Regions from separate parts of the Streptomyces sp. NPDC048600 genome, predicted to be linked through region 1. Evidence: riboswitches for the same ligand, from Rfam matches in the RefSeq annotation. Region 1 holds a riboswitch; each other region holds the start of a gene.
What was found. A riboswitch is a leader RNA that binds a small molecule or an ion and turns the genes downstream of it on or off. The one in region 1 is predicted to bind cyclic di-AMP.
Positions count from the first base shown of each region.

Region 2: another riboswitch for cyclic di-AMP. It lies ahead of ACZ6SQ_RS25265 (M23 family metallopeptidase); the one in region 1 lies ahead of ACZ6SQ_RS29150 (transglycosylase SLT domain-containing protein).
Region 3: another riboswitch for cyclic di-AMP. It lies ahead of ACZ6SQ_RS35785 (peptidoglycan DD-metalloendopeptidase family protein); the one in region 1 lies ahead of ACZ6SQ_RS29150 (transglycosylase SLT domain-containing protein).
Region 4: another riboswitch for cyclic di-AMP. It lies ahead of ACZ6SQ_RS22940 (transglycosylase family protein); the one in region 1 lies ahead of ACZ6SQ_RS29150 (transglycosylase SLT domain-containing protein).

Region 1 is NZ_JBVJGZ010000026.1:7,306-10,685, forward strand. Features, by position in the region: gene ACZ6SQ_RS29145 (polyprenyl synthetase family protein) at 1-1,003, opposite strand, end outside; cyclic di-AMP (ydaO/yuaA leader) riboswitch at 1,873-2,012, shown strand; gene ACZ6SQ_RS29150 (transglycosylase SLT domain-containing protein) at 2,018-2,488, shown strand; gene ACZ6SQ_RS29155 (HAD family hydrolase) at 2,562-3,380, opposite strand, start outside.
Region 2 is NZ_JBVJGZ010000020.1:42,218-45,597, forward strand. Features, by position in the region: gene ACZ6SQ_RS25260 (M16 family metallopeptidase) at 1-579, shown strand, start outside; cyclic di-AMP (ydaO/yuaA leader) riboswitch at 876-1,038, shown strand; gene ACZ6SQ_RS25265 (M23 family metallopeptidase) at 1,052-1,819, shown strand; gene ACZ6SQ_RS25270 (GntR family transcriptional regulator) at 2,125-2,820, shown strand; gene ACZ6SQ_RS25275 (HPr family phosphocarrier protein) at 3,036-3,317, opposite strand.
Region 3 is NZ_JBVJGZ010000044.1:7,530-10,909, reverse strand. Features, by position in the region: gene ACZ6SQ_RS35800 (helix-turn-helix domain-containing protein) at 1-115, shown strand, start outside; gene ACZ6SQ_RS35795 (DUF6126 family protein) at 112-231, shown strand; gene ACZ6SQ_RS35790 (tyrosine-protein phosphatase) at 295-1,092, opposite strand; cyclic di-AMP (ydaO/yuaA leader) riboswitch at 1,699-1,858, shown strand; gene ACZ6SQ_RS35785 (peptidoglycan DD-metalloendopeptidase family protein) at 1,863-2,837, shown strand; gene ACZ6SQ_RS35780 (SGNH/GDSL hydrolase family protein) at 3,042-3,380, shown strand, end outside.
Region 4 is NZ_JBVJGZ010000017.1:69,120-72,499, reverse strand. Features, by position in the region: gene ACZ6SQ_RS22950 (cytochrome P450 family protein) at 1-107, shown strand, start outside; gene ACZ6SQ_RS22945 (LysM peptidoglycan-binding domain-containing protein) at 308-1,330, shown strand; cyclic di-AMP (ydaO/yuaA leader) riboswitch at 1,515-1,693, shown strand; gene ACZ6SQ_RS22940 (transglycosylase family protein) at 1,697-2,410, shown strand; gene eno (phosphopyruvate hydratase) at 3,171-3,380, shown strand, end outside.

The DNA of each region.
Region 1 (3,380 bases):
CCCGGTGCACCACCGCGTCGCAGAGCTCCACCAGGGACGCCTTCGCATCGCACTCCGGCAGGGGCGCGAGCGCGGCGCGGGCCTCCGAGGCGTAGCGGACGGTGTCGCGGCGGGCGTGCTCCAGGGCCGGGTGCTCGCGCAGCGCGGCGAGCGCCTCGGCCAGCCGGGCGTCGTCCGTGAGGTCGGAGTCCAGCAGATCGCACAGGGCGAGGTCCTCGGCGAGCCCCAGCCGGGCGGCCCGCTCGCGCAGCCGCAGCACGGGCAGGGTGGCGATGCCCTCGCGCAGGTCGGTGCCGGGGGTCTTGCCGGACTCGCGGGAGTCGGAGGCGATGTCCAGGACGTCGTCCGCGAGCTGGAAGGCGACGCCGAGCCGCTCGCCGTACTGGGTGAGCACGTCGACATGGGTCTCGTCGGCGCCGGACATCATCGCGCCGAACCGGCAGGAGACGGCCACCAGCGAGCCCGTCTTGCCGCTCAGCACGTCCAGGTAGTGGTCGACGGGGTCGCGGCCGTCGGCGGGACCGGCCGTCTCCAGGATCTGGCCGGTGACCAGCCGCTCGAACGCCTCGGCCTGGACGCGGACCGCCTCGGGGCCGAGGTCGGCGAGGATGTGCGAGGCACGGGCGAAGAGGAAGTCGCCGGTGAGGACGGCCACCGAGTTGCCCCAGCGGGTGTTGGCGCTGGGCACTCCGCGGCGTACGGCCGCCTCGTCCATCACGTCGTCGTGGTACAGCGTGGCGAGGTGGGTCAGCTCGACCACCACGGCCGAGGGCACGACGCCGGGCGCGTAGGGGTCGCCGAACTGGGCGGCGAGCATCACGAGCAGCGGCCTGAACCGCTTACCGCCGGCCCGCATCAGATGCTGGGCGGCCTGGGTGATGAAGGGGACCTCGCTCTTGGTTGCCTCGAGCAACCCTTCCTCGACTGCCGTCAATCCGGCCTGGACATCGGCCTCCAGAGCCTGGTCCCGCACGCTCAGCCCGAACGGCCCGACGACGGTCACGAGGGTCTCCTGTCTGCTGGTGTCCACCGGCGATTACGCGGTTTGTCGATAGGTCGCCGCCATCACTCAAGTCAGCGTATCCGGTCACGATTCGATCACTGCCGCCACCCACCCCGCAGGCCGGGCGGTATTGCGGCACGGCCGGTATGTTGCTGATCAACCGATAAGAACGGACATTTATCCACTTAATCGAACGGGCTCCGCAGGGATCGCGCCATTCGTGTCCGTACGCCCCCCCGACGGGATCGTCCACCAGGATCCGCGCGCCCCGCTTCCGAACGGGGTGCGCCCGCGCGGACGCTTCGACGGGGGCGCTCCCGCGCACGCGTCCGGCGACCCGCCGCGTTCGCGGAGGACGCGGGAAAGCGAGCCGCCACCCCCACGGGAGCCACGGGGAGCGAGCCGCCACATCCGCGAGAGCCACGGGGAGCGAGCCGCCACATCCGCGAGAGCCACGGGGAGCGACCCGCCACGCCCCCGGAGGGCAGTCGGCCGACCCGGCCCCGGACGCCGGGATCCGCATCCGCGAGAGGCGGATCCCACGAGCGGTCAATTGAGGCAGAGTTGGGCCTCATGTCCGAATTGCCGCTCTTGCGGCTGACGGTGAGTTGGCTCACTGGCCGGCCCGCACGCCGGACCGCGCGCCCAGGGGGCACGGGGGGCGCCCCGCCCTGCAATTGCGCGGCGGCGACCAAAATGGATCAAGTACCCCAAACGGACTGGATCATGCCGCGTCGTCCCATTGTGTGAATCCCGCACTTGTTTCGGTCATGTGCTCTCGCATACGTTCCGGGCCAGCCGGGCGGACGCCGAATCCTGCCGCCGCCCACAGCATCCGACGACCAGACGCAGCGGCAGGAGCGGGGGACCCAGGCAGGTCGCCGGACCGAACGTCGTACCAGGTACGAGGCGCGGTACGGCTCGGGGTGAAGCCATGTCCGAAAGGGCAGGGCCGGGCACCTTTCCGCCCGAACCCGACAGCTCACCTCGCAGGCGCCGGAGAGGAACACCCCCATGCCTGCGAACACGCATGCAAACCGCCGCCCCCGTCTCGCCCGTGCCCTCGCCGCCGCCGGTGTCGGCGCCGCCGTGCTGGCGCTGCCGATCGTCGGCGCGACCACCGCGTCGGCCGCCCCCACGGCCACTACGGCCGCGACCGTCTACCCGAGCAACCTCGACGGCTGGATCCGTCAGTCACTCGACGTGATGGCCCAGAACGGCATCCCGGGCACGTACGACGGCATCTACCGCAACGTCATGCGCGAGTCCTCGGGCAACCCCCTCGCGATCAACGACTGGGACTCCAACGCCGCCGCCGGCACGCCTTCCAAGGGCCTGCTCCAGGTCATCGACCCGACCTTCGCGGCGTACCACGTGCCCGGCACGGCGTTCGACCCGTACGACCCGGTCGCCAACATCACCGCCGCCTGCAACTACGCGGCCGCGCGCTACGGGTCGATCGACAACGTCTTCGGCGCCTACTGATCCCTCCGGCCGGCCGCCGGGACCCGGGCAACACATCCGATCTGACCGGATTCGCCCGGATCCGCCCGGCGCGTCAGCCGTAGAGTCGTTCGAGGACGACGGCGATGCCGTCGTCCTCGTTCGAGTGGGTGATCTCGTCGGCCACCGCCTTGAGTTCGGGGTGGGCGTTGGCCATGGCGACGCCGTACTCGGCCCAGTCGAACATGGGGATGTCGTTGGGCATGTCCCCGAAGGCGATGGTGTCCTGCGGGGTCAGGCCGAGATGCCGGGCCGCCAGCGCCAGGCCGGTCGCCTTGGTGATGCCGCACGGCTGCAGCTCGACCGTGCCGGGCCCCGACATGGTGACCGTGGCCAGCGAACCCACCGCGCCCCGCGCGACCGTCGCCAACTCGTCGTCGCCCAGGGTGTGATGGCGCAGCAGCACCTTGCTGATCGGCTCGCACCACAGATCGTCGCGGCGCTCGACGCGCAGCGCGGGCAAGGTGGGGTGCGGCATCGTGTAGCCCGGCTCGATGAGCGTGAGCCCGTCGACGCCGTCCTGGTCCACGGCCGCGTACACCTGTCCTACCTCGGCCTCGATCTTGCCGAGTGCGGTCTCGGCGAGCTCGCGGTCCAGCGTCACGGACCACAACAGCCGGTCCGCACCGGCGTCGTAGAGCTGCGCGCCCTGTCCGCACACCGCTAGGCCCGTGCTGCCCAGCTCCTCCAGGAGCGGACGCACCCTCGGCGCCGGCCGGCCGGTCACCACCAGATGCCGGGCGCCGGCGGCCTCCGCCAGGGCCAGCGCTGCACGCGACCGGTCGGAGAATGTGTCGTCGCCGCGCAGCAGTGTGCCGTCCATATCGGTGGCGACGAGCGAGAAGGCGGTGCGGTCGGCATATGCGGTGGGTGC
Region 2 (3,380 bases), on a different contig from region 1:
CGCGTCGGGTCCGACCGGCACGACCGCGTGTGGCCCGCGCAGGTCCTCGGCACGTACTGCCTGGGCGGTACCCTCACCTCCCGCCTGGACCGCGTCCTGCGCGAGGAGAAGGGCTACACCTACGGCGTGCGGTCGTTCGGCCAGGTGCTGCGCTCCGCGCCCGACGGCTCGGGCGTGTCGATGCTCGCCATCAGCGGTTCCGTCGACACCCCGAACACCGGCCCCGCCCTGGCGGACCTGTGGACGGTGCTGCGTACGCTCGCGGCGGAGGGCCTGACCGACGGCGAGCGGGACGTCGCGGTGCAGAACCTGGTCGGGGTGGCGCCGCTGAAGTACGAGACCGCCGCCGCGGTCGCGGGCACGCTGGCCGACCAGGTCGAGCAGCACCTGCCCGACGACTTCCAGGCGACGCTGTATCAGCAGCTCGCCGCCACCGGCACGGTGGAGGCCACGGCGGCCGTCGTGAACGCCTTCCCCGTGGACCGGCTGGTGACGGTCCTGGTCGGCGACGCGGCGGAGATCAAGGAGCCGGTCGAGGCCCTCGGGATCGGTGAAGTGACTGTCGTGGCGGCCGAGTAGGGACGTGACGGCACGCGCGCGTGGCGAGGAAGTCCGCGTCACGCGCGTGGGGTCCTGCGGTGACGAGCGCGAAGGACCCGAACGCGGACAATCCACGTCACGCGCGCGTGGGGCCCTGGTGACCGGAGTGTCACCAGGGCCCGTTTTTGTCTGTATTGGCAGTGGATTATGGGAGAGAAACCCCTTCTGCCCTGTGGCATGCGCTACAAATCCTCTGATCGGTTTGAGGATTGAAAGACGATCCCCTTAGCGTCATGCGGGCTGTTCGTCAGGCAGTGCGCCGCAGCCGCGGCACCGGACAGTCATCGCCGAGTCCCCCCACGGCGCGAGCCAGGGGAGCCGGGGACCCATCGAAGTCCCTGGGGTGAATCGGACGCCCGCGCGCAGGCGAGGGGGTCCGTAGGAGACCTTCCTGCTCCGAACCCGTCAGCTAACCCGGTAGGCGAGAAGGAAGGAAAGGACCAGCCACTACATGGCGTTCACCCGCGCCACCGGGAAGCACCGTCGTCCCAGCCGGATGCAGCGCGGCACCGTCCGCGCGGCGGGCGTCGCGGCGCTCGCCACCACCGGCGTCATCGGCACCCTGGCCGCTCCGGCCCTCGCCGCCGAGCAGCCCGAGGCCGAGCAGACCGGTCTGCTGCCGGTCATCACCCTCGGCGACTCGGTCGCCGACCAGATCGACGCCCAGGCCGACGCGCAGAAGCTGGCCGCCGAGAAGGCGCTCGCCGAGCAGCTTGCCGAGGCGGCCGCCAAGAAGCGCGCCGAGGAGCGTGCGGAGGCGGCCCGCGAGGCCGAGGAGCGCGCCGCCCGCGAGGCCGAGCGCAAGCGCCTCAACACCTTCGTGTCGCCGATCGCCGACTCCTACGTCTCCACCGGCTACCGCACCGGCGGCGCCGTGTGGTCCTCCGGCAGCCACACCGGTGTCGACTTCCACGCCGCCAGCGGCACGGTCGTCCAGGCCGTCGGCATGGGCACCGTCGTCGAGGCGGGCTGGGGCGGCGCGTACGGCAACCAGGTGGTCGTCCGGATGCACGACGGCACCTACACCCAGTACGGCCACCTGTCCTCCATCGCCGTCGCGGTGGGCCAGTCGGTCGTCCCGGGCCAGCAGCTGGGACTGTCCGGCGCCACCGGCAACGTCACCGGCGCGCATCTGCACTTCGAGGCCCGCACGGGCGAGGAGTACGGCTCGGACATCGATCCGATCTCCTACCTGCGCTCGCACGGCGTGAACATCTGATCCCCGTGTCCGCGCCCACGTGGGCACCGCGCAGCGGGTGACCACGTACGCCGCACCGAAAGCCCCGGCCGTCACGGCCGGGGCTTTCGGCGTTCCCGCCCCGCCCCCGGAGGGCGCCGCCCCTGTAGCCCAGGTGTTCGCCGCCCGTCGCCGGAGCGTTCGATTCGGCCGTCCGGAGGCGGTCGTATGTCCAAAAAATATTCATGGATTCCGGCCTGCCTTCGGAAATTCGGCGTGATTGCAATAGAGTCGCTGAACACACGTCAATCGTCGACGTTTCACGGGGATTAATGCGGAGGTCGGTCATGCGTGTTCCGGCGCACTCGGTGTGCACGGCGATCCGGGACGACATCGTCGCGGGTGTCTACGAACGCGGCGGCCGGCTCACCGAGGAAGTGCTGGCGAAGCGCTACGGCGTCTCGCGCGTCCCCGTCCGGGAGGCCCTGCGCACGCTGGAGGCGGAGGGGTTCGTGGTGACCCGTCGGCACGCGGGCGCCTGTGTCGCCGAACCCACCGAGCAGGAGGCCGCGGACCTGCTGGAGATGCGCATGCTGCTGGAGCCGCTCGGCGCCTCCCGGGCCGCGCAGCGCCGCACCGAGGCCCATCTGAAGGTGCTGCGCGGTCTGGTGCGGCTGGGTCAGGAGCGGGCCAGACGGGGCAGCAGCGACGATCTGAGGTCCCTGGGGGGCTGGTTCCACGAGACGCTCGCCCAGGCCTCCGGCAGCCCCGCGCTGATCTCCGTGCTGACCCTGCTGCGGCACAAGATCGCCTGGATGTACTCCGTGGAGCCGCCGGCCGGGCCCGTGGAGTCCTGGGCCGAGCACGGCGCGATCGTGGACGCGGTGGCGCGCGGCGACAGCGAGCGCGCGCGGGCGGTCACCGCACTGCACGCCGAGCGGGCGAGCGCGGCGCACCGGCTGCGCATTCCCGGCGGGGTGGACCGCGGCGACCGCGTGAGGACTTCGCAACATCCCGTAAACATGTCGGGTCTGCGGCATTAACAAGCGCGCCGTATACAAAGAGGAGATATTCGCGGTGGAGGTGTATTTCCGCTGCCTTTTTCGCGTGCGCCGATAATTCCGGCTGTGCGCTCCAAGGCGTGCCCGGAGAATTCTCTCGCCCGCCGCGGGAATTGCTGACGGTGTCCCGGGAAACGGCAGAAGCCGCGTCGCCCGGACGGGTGACGCGGCTTCTGTATGTGAGCTGCCGGGGCCGCTCAGACGGTCTCGGGGAGCTCCTCGAGACCCTCGGCGACCAGCTTGGCCAGACGGTCGAGGGCGACGTCAGCGCCCTCGGCCTCGGAGGCGAGCACGATCTCCTCGCCGCCCTGGGCGCCCAGGCCGAGGACGGCCAGCATGGAGGCCGCGTTGACGGGGTTGCCGTCGGCCTTGGCGATCGTCACCGGGACGCCTGAGGCAGTGGCGGCTCGGACGAAGATGGAGGCGGGGCGGGCGTGGAGACCCTCGGCCCAGCCGACGTTGACGCGGCGCTCAGCCATGTGATGCTGCCCTTCACTTTCCCAGGGTTGTCTAGACCAGTGTTCCACACCGTGGAGGGTGCC
Region 3 (3,380 bases), on a different contig from region 1:
GCACCGCATCGCCGCCGAGGACGCGGGCGGTGTCGACCTCCTCTTCGTCCACACGCTGCTTCAGAGCCCCACGGCCGCGCTGTGCCTGGGACCCATGACAGGAGACACGCCATGAGCGACATCGAGCAGAAGTTTCCCCGCACCCTCTGGGTGCGGCTGTTCATCTACATCGCGGCCGGCCATGTCTTCGCCGGGTTCCTGTATCTGCTGTTCGCGGTGGGCGCGAAGTAGGAGCGGGCCGCGGCGTCCGTCCCCGGGCCGGGCTCAGCGTCAGGCGCCGAGCCCGGCACCGCGTCAGTCGACGAGCCGGTCCCGCAGCCGCTCGCGGGTCTCGGGCGTGATGCCGAGGCCCCGCTCCAGATAGGCGTCGACCCCGCCCCAGGTCTCCTCGATGGTCTCCATCGCCGCCGTGAGGTACTCGGCGCGCGCGTCGAACAGAGGGCTCAGCAGGTCCATGATCTCGGGCGAGTACGCGGAGACGGCGTCGCCGTTGCGGCGCACCTTGTAGCGGCGGTGCTTGGCGTTGGACTCCAGGTAGTCGGTGAGGATGGCGTCGCGCTCGACCCCGACGGCCAGCAGGGTCACGGCCACGGACAGGCCCGCGCGGTCCTTGCCCGCCGCGCAGTGCATCAGCGCGGGGACGCTGTCCTCGGCGAGGGCGTGCAGCACGCGCGAGTGCTCGGCGGTGCGCTCACGAATGATCATGCGGTAGGAGGCGATCATCCGGCCCGCCGCCTTGCCGTCCGCGAGGATCGAGCGCAGCTGGTCCAGGTCGCCGTCGCGGACCATCTTCCAGAACTCGGCGCCGTCGGCCGGGTCGCTCAGCGGCAGGTTGACGTTGCGCACACCCGGCAGGTCGACGTCCGGGCCCTCCAGCTGCTGGTCGGCGGCGTTGCGGAAGTCGAAGATCGTGTGCAGGCCGAGGGAGGAGAGGAAGACGGCGTCCTCCGCGGTCGCGTGCGCGAGGTGGCCGCTGCGGTAGAGCGCGCCGTGGCGCACCCGGCGTCCGTCGACGGTCGGCAGTCCGCCCACGTCACGGAAATTACGCACGCCGGCCAGCTCGGGCTCGGTGGACGGGACCTGCTGCGTCACGGGGGCTCCCTCCCGGTCGGACCCTTCGGCGCGGCTCGTCGACGGGCGTGCTGTCGACGATACGACATGGCTTCCTGAGGCAACGAGTTGGCGCCCGGGGGTCTCGGCGGGGTGGTGTGTTGCTCCGGCGCGCGCGGTCGCCCGGCCGCCCCCTCCGGGTGGGGGAGGGTCATCCGGAGCCGGGCGAGCGGGACTCGGGGTGCGAATGGATCGAAACGGACTAATCCGCCAAGGTGTCCCATTGATGGCGATATCAGGGCAGTCTCGATGCGGCAGTTCTCCTGCTCCGCCACTTCTGGGCTTTCTGTCCGAATTAGCGCCTTCATTCCAACTCGCTCTGGAATAAAGGAACCTGGAGACATGTCACGTGAGGAGCGTCATATCGGTGACGGTGAGTCGTTCGTCATGCTCACGTAATCAAAGGGGTTTTCAAGGGCATTTGAGCAACCCGACAAGGTCATATTGCACGGAGTGTGACCGGGAAATTCCCGAAGGGATCAAGAACTCATGCTTCGGGCGGAACCTCTTGCTTGTCCGTTTGCGCCTTGCTCGCTTACGTTCGCCACCGATCCGGACGGACGCCTAATCCTGCCGCCGACCGGAGCCCGCACCGACCCACCCGTGCACGGCAGGAGCGGGGGACCCACAGGTACATCAGCCTGTTCCGGTCTCCGGATTCAGGCTTGGGGTAAAGCCGCGCCTCGGCGCGGCCGGACATCTCCAGTCCGCACCCGACAGCTCACCTCGCAGGCGCCGGAGAGGAATTCGCCATGCCCGCGAAGGGTAAGCACCGTCGTCCCAAGGCCCTGCGCCTGACCCGTACTCTCGCCGTCGCCGGAACCGGCGGAGCGGCTCTCGCCCTCCCGCTGCTCGGGGCCGGTGGCGCCAACGCCGCCACCGGACAGACCGTTTCCCACCAGGCCGCCCAGTCGGCCGTCACGGTCCAGAAGTCCGCCGTGGCCACGAAGGCCGCCACCAAGGCCGCCGCCGTGAACTCGGTCCCGCGCACCTACTCCGTGAAGTCCGGCGACTATCTGTCGAAGATCGCCGCGCAGCAGAAGGTCAGCGGTGGCTGGCAGAAGCTCTACCAGGACAACCGTGAGGCCGTCGGCGGCGACCCGTCGCTGATCCACCCGGGCCTGAAGCTCACGCTCGGCAAGAAGGCGGCCGAGGCCCGGTCCGAGGCTCCGGCCGCGCCGCGCCAGTCCTCCTCCGGGTCCGCCGGGACGTCCAAGCCCTCCGCGGCCTCGAAGTCCTCCGCTGCCTCGAAGTCCTCCGCGCAGCAGTCCTCCTCCGGCGCGTCCACCGCCTCCCAGACGGCCACCACCACGGCCAACGGCTTCAGCGCCCCGGTCTCCGGCGCGGGCGTCGGCACGGCCTACCGCGTGGCGGGCGGCATGTGGGCCAGCGGCTACCACACGGGCGCCGACTTCGTCGTCCCGACCGGCACCTCGCTGAAGGCCGTGGGCGCGGGCACCGTCGTCTCCGCGGGCTGGGCCGGCGCGTACGGCAACCAGGTCGTCATCCAGCTCGCCGACGGCCACTACGCCCAGTACGCCCACCTGTCCTCCCTCTCCGTCTCCGCCGGTCAGTCCGTGACCGGCGGGCAGCAGGTCGGCCTCTCCGGCACCACCGGCAACTCCACCGGCCCGCACCTGCACTTCGAGATCCGCACCACCCCGAACTACGGCTCGGACGTGGACCCGATCGCGTACCTGCGCTCGCACGGTGTGTCCATCGGCTGACGCCCCCGCTCCACCCCCGCCGAAGGCCGGACCCCGATCCCCGGGTCCGGCCTTCGCCGTGCCCGGAGTTATTCCGCGGATGCCAAGACTTGACCAGTGGCTTATGTCACCGCCCGTCAACCCCTGCCTACGGTCGCGTAGGTCACATTCGAGGGGGAATCATGGGCCGACGTGGCAGACGATTCGAAGAACGACAGCAGATCAGTGATCGGGTCGTACGTGGCGGTGGGGGACAGCTTCACCGAGGGCGTCGGCGACCCCGGCCCCGACGGGGCGTTCGTGGGGTGGGCGGACCGGTTCGCGGTGCTTCTCGCCGACCGGCGGCCCGAGGGCGATTTCGACTACACCAACCTGGCCGTGCGCGGGAAGCTGCTCGACCAGATCGTGGAGGACCAGTTGCCGCGGGCGGCTGAGCTCGCCCCCGACCTGGTCTCCTTCTGCGCGGGCGGCAACGACATCCTCCGGCCCGGCACCGACCCCGACGACGTCGCCGAGCGGTTCGAGCGGGCGATCGCCGCGCTGACCGGCGCGGTCGGCACGGTG
Region 4 (3,380 bases), on a different contig from region 1:
TGCGCTGGCGCGGCGGCCTCATCATGCGGGGCCTGCGCACACTGCCGGTCGAGTTCACGCCCGTGGACCCGCCGGAACCGGCCGACCAGGTGCGCCAATCCCTATAGACCGGGGCAACCCGACCGTGCCGTCCGCCGTACGGAACTGACGCGGGCAAATGTGACACACCATCAACACTGTGATCTTCACGTGATCTGCGCGGCATGAACTTGTGACAAGTGATCGTCTGCCTATACGTTCACCCATCAGCGCGGCGCCTCGCAGTACCCGCCGTGCAGGTCGTTGCTGTCGCCCGAAAGGTCTCCGCATGCTCTCCGGGAACGGTCGTCACCGTCGCCCCCGTCAGGCTCCGGCTCTTGTCGTCGCGGCAGGAGTGACCGGCTCTGCCATCGCCATCCCGCTGCTGGGCGCCTCCGGCGCGAGCGCGGCGGACGCTTCCACCTGGGACCGGGTCGCGGAGTGCGAGACGGGAGGGGCGTGGAGCGCGAACGACGGGTACGGACAGTACGGCGGGCTGAGGCTGAGCCAGCTCGACTGGGACAGCTACGGCGGGCTGGAGTACGCCCCGGGTCCCGACCAGGCGAGCCGGCGTCAGCAGATAGCCGTCGCCGAGCGCGTTCTCGCGGACCAGGGTGTCGCGGCGTGGCCGACGTGCGGTCCGCTCGTGGGGCTCACGGCCGACTCGGGCCAGGCGGACGCCGACACCGGCGTCGACGGGGATGGTTCGGGACTTTCGGGATTGACCGACACTTCCGATTCGTCGGGTTCGTCGGGTTCGGGCTCGGGCGACGACTCGGACGGTGACTCCGGCTCCTCGGAGACCGGTTCGGGCAATTCGAGCAACTCGACCAAGTCGGACAGTTCCGCCACTTCGGACTCCGACTCCGAGGCCGACGGAACCGGCTCCGCGTCGTCGAGTCCGTCCCGGGAGGCCGACGGCTCCGGGGCGGGTGACTCCGAGGATTCGGACAAGTCCGGCGAGAACGGTGCCTCTTCGGACAGTTCGGCCGGGGACGGTACCGGTCGGCATCGGGGCGCGAGCGCCGAGGAGGGTGCGGGTGCCGACGGCGAGGTGGCCGCCGAGGACGGCCGCAACGGCGACACGGCGGGCCGTCACGCCTCGCGCAGCGGCGCTGCCGCGCGTGACGCCGCCGACGGCGAGTACACCGTCCGGGAGGGCGACAGTCTCTGGGGCATCGCCGACTCCCTTGAGCTCCAGGGCGGATGGTCGGAGCTGTACGCCGGTAACCGCGAGACGATCGGTGTCGATCCGAACCTCATCGTGCCCGGTCAGAAGCTTGCGGTAGGTGTCGAACCGGGCGAAAAGTAGCGGGAGTTCACGTCACGGTTCGATGGCTAATGTCCGTTTTGGTGAAAGTGTGGGATGAGTCTCAGACGCCCTGATCGTCTTTGAAATTCCGCCGATCGCGTGTCTACGGTCGTGACCGCTCGCCAACGTGAGCCCCGGTCGCCGCAACGCCGAATCCTGCCAGCGGCGCCATCCGGGAACAGTCGTCGCGTAAGCGCCGTAGGCAGGAGCGGGGGACCCAAGGTAAGTGCCGGGCCCGGCAGTTGAGGTGACTCGACGCCGGAACCGGCTTGGGGTGAAGCCGCGCACCGAGGAGTGCGCGGCCGGGCAACTCAACCGGCCCGAACCCGACAGCTCACCTCGCAGGCGTCGGTGAGGGGATCCTCCATGCTGTTTTCCGGCAAGGGCAAGCACCGTCGTCCGTCCAAGGCCACTCGCGCCATCGCCATCGCCGGTGTGACCGGCGCCGCGGTCGCCGCCCCGCTGATCGCGGCCGGCGGCGCCTCCGCCGCCACGTCCTCCGAGTGGGACGCCGTCGCCCAGTGCGAGTCCGGTGGCAACTGGTCCATCAACACCGGCAACGGCTACTACGGCGGTCTCCAGTTCTCGGCCTCCACCTGGGCCGCCTACGGCGGCACGCAGTACGCCGCCACCGCCGACCAGGCGAGCAAGTCCCAGCAGATCCAGATCGCCGAGAAGGTCCTCGCGGGCCAGGGCAAGGGTGCCTGGCCGGTCTGCGGCGTCGGCCTGTCGAGCGCCGCGTACGACGGTGGCTCCGCCGCCCCGGCCGCCCCCGCGCAGCCGGAGTCGCAGCCGAGCACCAGCACCGACACCCGCTCGACCGAGCAGCAGAGCGCCTCCCGTTCGCAGGAGCGCCCCGCCGTCAAGAAGTCGGCCGCGAAGAAGACCGTCACCACCCCGACCGGCAAGAAGGTCAAGAAGGGTGACGGCGAGTACAAGGTCGTCAAGGGCGACAGCCTCAGCGCGATCGCCGAGAAGCACAAGGTCAAGGGTGGCTGGCAGAAGCTGTTCAAGCTGAACCAGGACATCGTCGACGACGCGGACTTCATCTACCCGGGTCAGCAGCTGCACCTGAAGTAGTCCGCCGCGCGGCCGCCGCGGCCCGGCCCCCACCGGGCCCCGGCCGCACCCGGCCCCCGGACTGTCCCGGCCCCCACCGGACGGCCCGGACCGCCCCGGACCGCTCTCGATCCCCCAGGGCCGCTCCCATCCCCAGGGCCGCTCAGGCCCCGGGTCCCAGGGCCGCTCAAGCCCCCGGGCCCCCGGGACGTCCTCGGCGTCACGAGGTCACCCCGCCCCCACGGACCCCCGGGTCCGTTGGGTCACCTCCGCCCCGTCTCCCCCCACCGGCCGTCCCGGCCCGCGGGGTCGCCCGTCCCCACAGGCCTCCCGGCCTGACGGTGCCGCCCCCGTCCCCCATATCTCCGCCCCGGCGCGTCTTCCCCCGTACGCGCCGGGGCGGAGTCATGTCCGGACGCCTGTCCCGCCCGCGGCGCGCCCGCCCCGAGCCGCTCGGCGCCACCCGCGACACCTCGCCCGCACAGGCCCACCCCACAGGCCCACCCCGCAGGCCCACCCCGCAGACCCACCCCACCGAGCCGCTCCGCCGCCACCGGCGACGGCCCCCGAGCCACCCCTCGGTCGCCCACCCCCGCCTCCGGCCCCGTTTCCGCCAAGTTCGGAGACGTATCCGGGAAAGCTTTTGTTCCGTTCGGAAACAATTTACTCTCGGTTCCGTCCACGTGATGAGCCATCGGCTGGCCGATCGGCCGGAGCCGGTTAGGCTCGTCTCGCAGAGCCACACCCGCGGCCTGCCCATCGCGTCACATCCATGAAGGAGATGCTCGTGCCGTCCATCGACGTCGTCGTAGCCCGGGAAATCCTGGACTCCCGAGGCAACCCCACGGTCGAGGTCGAGGTCGGCCTCGACGACGGCAGCACGGGTCGTGCCGCCGTTCCGTCCGGTGCCTCCACCGGTGCCTTCGAGGCCATCGAGCTCCGTGACGGCGACCCCAACCGCTACCTCGGCAAGGGTGTCGAGAAGGCCGTC